Linked DNA regions of Algoriphagus machipongonensis. The main gene of each other region encodes a partner of the protein of the gene in region 2 in a complex. Links are inferred from orthologs where the notes say so. Each region holds a gene or a part of one and is shown on either strand. Other genes may lie near its edges.

What was found. The genes of interacting proteins can lie anywhere in the genome.
Region 1: the proteins of ALPR1_RS13985 (region 2) and ALPR1_RS06730 are in contact, whole or in part, in a solved structure (PDB 8RP0), measured with the Escherichia coli proteins. The link is inferred for Algoriphagus machipongonensis from one-to-one orthologs.

Annotation. Positions count from the first base shown.
Region 1 is NZ_CM001023.1:1,549,853-1,553,454, reverse strand. Bases 669-3,602 are described here. They hold ALPR1_RS06730 (anthranilate synthase component II), read right to left. Parts: upstream 2,452-3,602; coding sequence 1,885-2,451; downstream 669-1,884. Other genes in these bases: ALPR1_RS06720 (anthranilate synthase component I family protein), read right to left, coding at 2,940-3,602; ALPR1_RS06725 (four helix bundle protein), read right to left, coding at 2,519-2,905; trpD (anthranilate phosphoribosyltransferase), read right to left, coding at 843-1,853; trpC (indole-3-glycerol phosphate synthase TrpC), read right to left, coding at 669-837. Also shown: ALPR1_RS06745 (phosphoribosylanthranilate isomerase), read right to left, coding at 1-16; more of trpC, read right to left, coding at 16-668. UniProt on the Escherichia coli protein: Part of a heterodimeric complex that catalyzes the two-step biosynthesis of 4-amino-4-deoxychorismate (ADC), a precursor of p-aminobenzoate (PABA) and tetrahydrofolate.
Region 2 is NZ_CM001023.1:3,343,182-3,347,336, reverse strand. Bases 1-2,819 are described here. They hold ALPR1_RS13985 (anthranilate synthase component I family protein), read right to left. Parts: upstream 2,129-2,819; coding sequence 872-2,128; downstream 1-871. Other genes in these bases: ALPR1_RS13980 (YceI family protein), read right to left, coding at 2,194-2,819; dinB (DNA polymerase IV), read right to left, coding at 1-891. In the rest of the region: more of ALPR1_RS13980, read right to left, coding at 2,820-2,919; ALPR1_RS13975 (gamma carbonic anhydrase family protein), read left to right, coding at 3,068-3,580; ALPR1_RS13970 (hypothetical protein), read left to right, coding at 3,673-4,155. UniProt on the Escherichia coli protein: Part of a heterodimeric complex that catalyzes the two-step biosynthesis of 4-amino-4-deoxychorismate (ADC), a precursor of p-aminobenzoate (PABA) and tetrahydrofolate.

The sequences.
Region 1 (3,602 bases), 1.8 Mb from region 2 along the record:
ATACTTTGATTTGCATCAGACCTTATTCAATGCTATTTCTTTCGATAGCAACTTTTTATATTCCTTGATAAAAGTGTACGCAGACTGTTCTGGTCTAGCAGATTTCATGAAATTCTCACCAATCAGAAACCCGTCAAATCCAGATTTCTTTAAGGTTACTAAGGTTTCTGGCTTAGAAATCCCACTTTCTGAAATTTTTACAAATTCAGAAGGTATTCGATCCACTAATTCTAACGATGTATCTAAGGAAACGTCAAAAGTCTTCAGGTTACGATTATTTACTCCCACCAAGTCCAAATCATCACATAAACTTCTTTCCAATTCCTCTCCATCATGCACCTCCATCAACACTTCCAGCCCTAAGTTTTTGGCAAAAGCTGCCAATTCCTTCAATCTCTTTGGCTCCAAAGCAGCTGCAATCAATAAAACACAATCAGCGCCTATAGATTTTGCTTCCAAAATCTGATATTCATCCACAACAAAGTCCTTTCTTAAGATTGGGCAGTAATTGAATTTTCGAGCAGTCTTCAAATCCTCGTTAGATCCTCCAAAGAAATCTTTGTCTGTCAAAATGGATAATGCTGAAGCCCCCGCCTGCATGTATCCAATACTCACACTTTCTACAGCGGCAGCACCATTGATCAATCCTTTGGAAGGAGATTTTCTTTTAAATTCAGAAATGACACCTGATTTTTCCGGATCTGTCACATATTTTTTCATTGACACTACTTTCCCTTCGAAAAACAGACTTTTCTCTAGTAGTTTCACAGGAACCAAGCTGCTTTTTTCAGCAACTTCTTCATGCTTTCTTGCAATAATTTTATCTAAAATATTCATGTGATTTAGGCTAATGAAACGGTAGTTTTTGGGTTAACAAGTCCTTCAAATACATCCAATGCTTTTCCCGAGAGTAAAACTTCCTCAGCTTTAGCTACGGCATCAGGAAACGAAAGCCCTTCTTGCGCGGTCACCAATGCGGCAGCAGAGTTTGCCAAAACCACCGAATTTTGACTTTTTGTACCTTTTCCTTTGAGGATGGATTCAAATATTTTTGCTGATTCTTCAATTGTCTTTCCCCCCTCAATCGAAGTAGCATCTAATTTTTGCAACCCTAAGTCCTTTGGATTAAGAACTTTTTCTCCTTCATTAGAAATCATTTTAAAATCTCCTGTCAAAGAAATCTCATCGTATCCTTCCATGGCATGAATGATTGAAAATCTAGCATCCATTTCCTGATAAAGGTATCCGTAAAGCCTGGCTAATTCTAAACTAAAGACACCAACCATCTGCTTTTTCGGAAAACTTGGATTAACCATAGGGCCTAGCATGTTGAAGAAAGTTTTTACACCCAAATCCTTTCGGATAGGACCTACATGTTTCATTGCAGGGTGAAAAAGTGGGGCATGTAAAAAACAAATACCTACATCGTCCAGGCTTTGACGAATTTTATCAATATCACTGGTGAATTCATAGCCAAAATAGGCCAAAAGGTTTGAGGAACCACAGATCGATGATACTCCAGTGTTTCCATGTTTAGCCACATTCTGACCAGCTCCTGCCACAATGAAAGAAGAAAGAGTTGAAATATTAAACGTGTCTTTTCCATCACCACCAGTACCACAAAGATCCATCGCATCGTATTCGGCTATATCCACTCCAATGCATCGCTCCAACATAGCCTGACGAAAACCGGAAAGTTCTTCAACCGTAATACTTCGCATCATGTAAACTGTCATAAAAGCCGCAATCTGACTTTGGTTGTAGTCACCTGATGTGATGTTTTTCAAAACCTCTCTGGCCTGCGTTTGGCTAAGAGTCCGATGTTCTATTAAGTGGTTAATAATATCTTTCATAATAAAGGGGGTTGTTAGGGTGTTGCTAGATTTAACTTTCTAGCCAGTTTTTTATGATTTGGATACCATTTTCTGTCAAGATACTTTCTGGATGAAACTGTAATCCTCTGACATCAAACTTCTTGTGTCTTACTGCCATGATCTGTTGATCTGGTGTTCTGGCAATCACTTCAAGATCCTCGGAAAGGGTGATTTCATTGATTACCCAAGAGTGATATCTACCAATACTAAAAGTATCGGGAACCTCTTTGAAAAGCAAATCATCCGAAACTTTTACCGTAGAAGACACTCCATGAAGCACTTCTGATAAATTGGTTAAATCTCCACCAAAGGCCTCTCCTATAGCCTGATGTCCTAAACAAACACCCAAAATTGACTTGGTATCCGCGTATTTTTTAATCAGCTCCGGCATAATACCCGCATTTTCTGGAATTCCGGGTCCTGGAGAAAGTAGGATTTTATCGTACTGATCTACCTCTTCCACTGTTATTTTATCGTTACGATAAACATCCATTTGCCCTCCATAACCCAATTGCCTAATGATATAAACCAGGTTATAGGTAAAGGAATCATAATTATCTAGGACTAAGATTCTCATCTTTATTGTTTTATTTTTCCGTATTGTAATTGAAAGATTGAAAAATTCGAAAATTGGAATATTGGATTCATTTCCCTTTTTTCTTCTGTTCAAATCCCTTCAAGTATTTAATAAATCCTTTTATCTCACTGGAAATCTGAATCATCTCTTGATAGAGAAATTCATATTCTTTTTCTGTTATTTTATTTGCTTTAACTAATAAAAACAGTTGACTTCTTAGCTCTCCAGCAGATCCTTTAGCAATAGCTAAGTATTTTATAAATTGACGATTACTGTTGTACTCAAACCCTTCTGCTATATTGTTTGAAATTGAAATTGCAGCTCCTATAAGTTGATCCTTTGCTCGATAATCCCTTACCAAATGATTTGACTCTACCAGTTGGTAAATTTTCAATCCTATTTCGATTGCATGGTTCCAAACATTTAAATCTTCAAATCGATCAACCTTTGCCATAATTTTTCAACTTTAAAATCTTACAATTTTTCAATCAAATATTCTCCGCCGCACGAAGTGCAACTCGTAAGGCTTCCAGTTTATTGGCCACTTCTTGCAATTCTGATGGAATGGTTGATTTGGCAACTACCCCAGCTCCTGCTTGAAATCTCAGATGATTGTTTTCTGAGACAAAAGACCTGATTAATATGGCATGATTGAAATCTCCGTTGAAGCCCAAATACCCAATGGCTCCTCCGTAAAACTCTCTGGAGACATTTTCTAATTCGTCAATTAGCTGCATTGCCCGATACTTTGGTGCTCCTGAAAGCGTTCCAGCCGGAAATGTATCTGCTACCAGCTGTAAAGGGTTGGCTTTTTCTGGCAACTCTCCTGTAACCTTTGAAACCAAGTGGATCACATGAGAGTAATACTGGATTTCTTTGAAAACATCCACCGTTACTTTCTCAGAAGTCCTGCTTAAGTCATTTCTAGCCAAATCCACTAACATGACATGTTCTGAATTCTCTTTTGGATCATCGTAAAGCTTTCTTGCCAAAGCTGCATCCTCCTGATCATTACCAGTCCTTCGGAAAGTCCCTGCAATGGGATAAATCGTGGCTTTATTTTCTTTCACCACGATCTGGGCTTCCGGTGAACTTCCGAAAACTTTAAAAGAGCCATAATCGAAATAGAATAAATAAGGCGATGGGTTTAC
Region 2 (4,155 bases):
GTATTTCAATTTCAAAGTGACAGTTCTACCCTTGATGCCTGATTTGTCAAGTCTTCGAATGACCTCTTCGTAGATAGGCTGTAGTTTATTGAGCAGTTCCTCATCAGTGGTTAGGTCTACCTCAAAAGTGTTTTCTGCACTGAGAGATTTCCTAACCCGATGTGGCTGGACTTCAGAAAGGTGAATTCCTCTTACAATATTGAAATAATGAAGTCCTGATTTACCGAATTTTTTAGAGAGAAATTGAAGGGAAAACTGTTTTAAATCAGCCCCATTATGTATTCCTATTTTCTGCATTTTTTCAGCAGTGACTTTACCGATTCCAAAGAATTTTCCAATGGGAAGTTTCTCTAAAAACTCTTCTGCATCTTCCGGTAAAATATATGCTTGACCATTGGGCTTGTTTAAATCTGAAGCAATTTTAGCAAGGAACTTGTTATAGCTGACTCCAGCAGAGGCGTTTAAGTTTGTCTTCTCTTTAATCTTTTGCCGGATTTGCCTGGCAATTAATATTGCAGAGTTTATTCCTTTTTTATTCTCTGTCACATCTAAAAATGCCTCATCTAAGGACAAAGGCTCAACTAAATCAGTGTATTCGTAAAACACTTCTCGAATCATCAGGGATAATTCACGGTATCGATCAAATCTGGGTTTGGCAAAAATAAGGTGGGGACATTTTCGTACAGCAATACTGGAGGCCATGGCAGAATAAACACCATATTTCCTAGCTTCATAGCTGGCGGCAGCCACTACTCCTCGGGCACGACTTCCACCCACTACCAAAGGCTTCCCTCTCCACTCAGGATGATCCATTTGTTCTACAGATGCATAAAAAGCATCCATATCCACATGTATGATTTTTCTGACTGTATTAGTTTTTGGATTTTCCATCGAGTACTTCCAGCAGCACTTGAGCTTTCAATAGACATTCCTCATATTCTAAGGCTGCATTTGCATCTGAGGTAATGGCACTGCCAACACCAAAATAAAGTTTTTTAATCTCTAAATCAGCAATGATACTTCTGATGACAACAGAAAAGTCAAAATCGCCTTGCTCATCTATCCAGCCAATGGCTCCCGAAAACCAATTTCTTTTGAAATTTTCCAGTTCTTCAATCAGTTTCATGGTACGGATTTTAGGTGCTCCCGTCATACTGCCCATCGGGAAAGTTGCCTGGATGATTTCCTCAAATCCAACCCCGGGTTTTAAAATAGACGAAACTGTACTGATCATTTGAAAGACTCTTGGAAAAGGATAAATGCCAAAAAGCTCATCTACTTTAACTGAACCTGTAAGTGAAACCTTGGACAAGTCATTCCGGGTTAAATCTGTGATCATCAGGTTCTCAGCTCTTTCTTTTTCGCTTGCAAGTAAATCTGATTTATTAGCCAAATCCTCCTTCTGATTGCTCCCACGGTGAATAGTGCCTTTGATAGGTTGACCAATTAATTTCCTTCCTTTTTTGGTTAGAAAACGTTCGGGAGATGCGGAAATCAACCATTGGGTCTTTGCCTTGAAGAGTGCTGAAAATGGCATAGGGGAGAGCTTCTGGAGTTTATGAAAAGCTGAAATAGGATCCCAATTGACAAAATCACCCGTAAACGCTTGACAAAAATTCAACTCGTAGGTTTCGCCCTCTTTGATGAAATCCTGGATTTTGAGCACAGATTCTATATACTCCTCTTTGCTTAACAAGGGGTTGATCTGGCAACTAGTATTTACTTTCGGTAAAGAAATGGCTTCAACCTGCTGCCAAAAGGAAAGAGAAAGGTTGGTTTTACTATGGACTTCCTCTTCATGGATACATAAAGAGATTTGAGGCTGGAAAAAGCACAAATCAGGAAGTGGGATGAGGGTAGGATTATTACTTTCAAGCTTTTCCAGCCTGTTTTTAAAATCATACCCAATTATTCCAACCTTTTGAATTTTTAATGAATCATCCCAGATTTCAGCTTCTTTCAGTTCTTGGTTTCCAGTAAATAATAAATGTTCGAAGGGGTTTTCGGGATAGGGGTATTGATTCCCTTGAAAATAGGCTAAAAAGGGCTGGGTTTGGTCTGCCCAGTACAACAGTTTTTGTTGCCAGTCAGGAAAGTCAGGTTTGTAGCTGAAAGGGAATTTTTCCATTTGGATACAAAAAAAGAGGAATTCGAATCGAATTCCTCTTTTTAAAAGAATAAACTTCAGGAAGCTTATTCAGATGCTGTAACATTAAGGTTTAAAGAAACCGTGTTATAGATAAATTTATCTTTTGTCTTATCTACTGCATCAGCCTCGTCACCGTAAGATAGACCCCATGCAGTTCTGTCAATGTTAAATCCAGCTTTAGCAGATACTACACCATTGTCAATGGATACTGCTGCAGGGAATTTGATGTTTTTTGTATTACCTCTCATAGTAAGGTTACCTGAGATCCAGTGCGTTGGTTGCTCAGGAGATAGTTCAGTTGCACTTTTTGGCGTGTTTTCTGACTCAAATTGCTCTTCTACTGCAATTTTATCTGATTCTGAGAAAGGCATTACTTCAGTAATTTCAAATGTTGCCTGAGGATGGTTTTCTGCATCAAAGAAATCTGCTGATTGCAAATGACCATAAAGCTTACCGTAGCTCTCATCAGTCTCTTCCATATCTTCGATCTTAAGACCTGTGATATCGAAGGTGAATTTACCTCCAGTAATTTCTGATCCACTTAGCGCCAATTCACCATTTACAGCAGGAATTTTACCAAAGTGTTGTCCAGTTGGTTTGTAACCTCTCCATGCGATGGTAGTTGCTTCAGGATCAATGCTTAGGCTTTTACCTTCTAAAGTTGCTACTTCTTTTGCTTCAGATGTTTCTACTGTTTCAGACGGCTTGTTACATGAGAATGTAAGTAAAGCACTTGCTAGTAAGAATCCAGTTAGTTTAATAGTTTTCATTTCTACTGATTATTAAGATAAAGTTGAATGTGCAAATTTATATGTATATACATGTAAACTCCAATTTTTTTAAAAAGTTTCATTTACAAAATTAAAATTCACTCTTAAGATCTTCTTAGATTTGAATTTCAACATCTATAAACAAGCTATGGCATTAATTGTTCCAGTGAATTCAAAAGAGCCAAAATTAGGTGAAAATTGTTGGTTGGCACCCAATGCAACTCTTGTAGGAGAAATAGAGATGGGAAATAACTGTACCGTATGGTTTAATGCTGTTATTAGGGGCGATGTTCACTTTATTAAAATTGGGGACGATACCAATATACAAGATGGGGCAGTCATCCACTGTACGTACCAAAAATTCCCCACAATTATTGGGAACAAGGTCTCAATCGCTCATAATGCCGTTGTTCATGGTTGCACCATTCACGATAGGGTTTTGGTAGGAATGGGGGCTATTGTAATGGATGGAGCTGTAATCCATTCAGGCGCTGTAATTGCTGCCGGAGCAGTGGTTCTTGCTGGGACCGTTGTGGAAGCCAATTCTATTTATGCAGGAATGCCTGCAAAAAAAGTAAAGGATACAGGAGAGAATATGCAGGAAGTAATTGATAGGACGGCTAAAAATTACCCCATGTATGCTAAGTGGTTTGAAAAATAATGACTTGATGCGATTATTTAATCCCATTATTTTTTGAAATGGTAGTATTTAGTTACTTTTAATTAATATTCTTTGGTTTAAATACATTTTTTATGATTTTAAAAGCAATTTTTTTATGGCTTAAGAAAAGGTCGACGCTGGTTTTTCTAACTCTACTTTTCTTTTTATTCAACGTGTTGTTGAATTATTTTCTTCCTTCTGAATATGCATTGGACTTAAAATTCGCCTATTCTGTAGATCAGGCGTACCAATCACTTGGAAATCTTTCACTTTCCGAGAGGAATGCATACAAATTTGGAATAATCGCTTTGGATTTCCCCTACATGCTCGTGTATGGACTTCTTGCTATCGGATTGTTGCGAATTTTTTGGAAATCAAGCAAAGTAGCAATTCTCCCTTTGGGGATCTTTGTTATGGATTTCTTTGAGAATATCCTGATTATTGGAATTTTGAATGACTTCCCAGAAAGACATCAGGTACTTGCAACCCTAGCTTCCATCTTTACGACTTCCAAATGGATGCTTGTTGGCTTGCTAGCTATATTTTTATTAGTGGGCTTAATGAGTCATTATAGA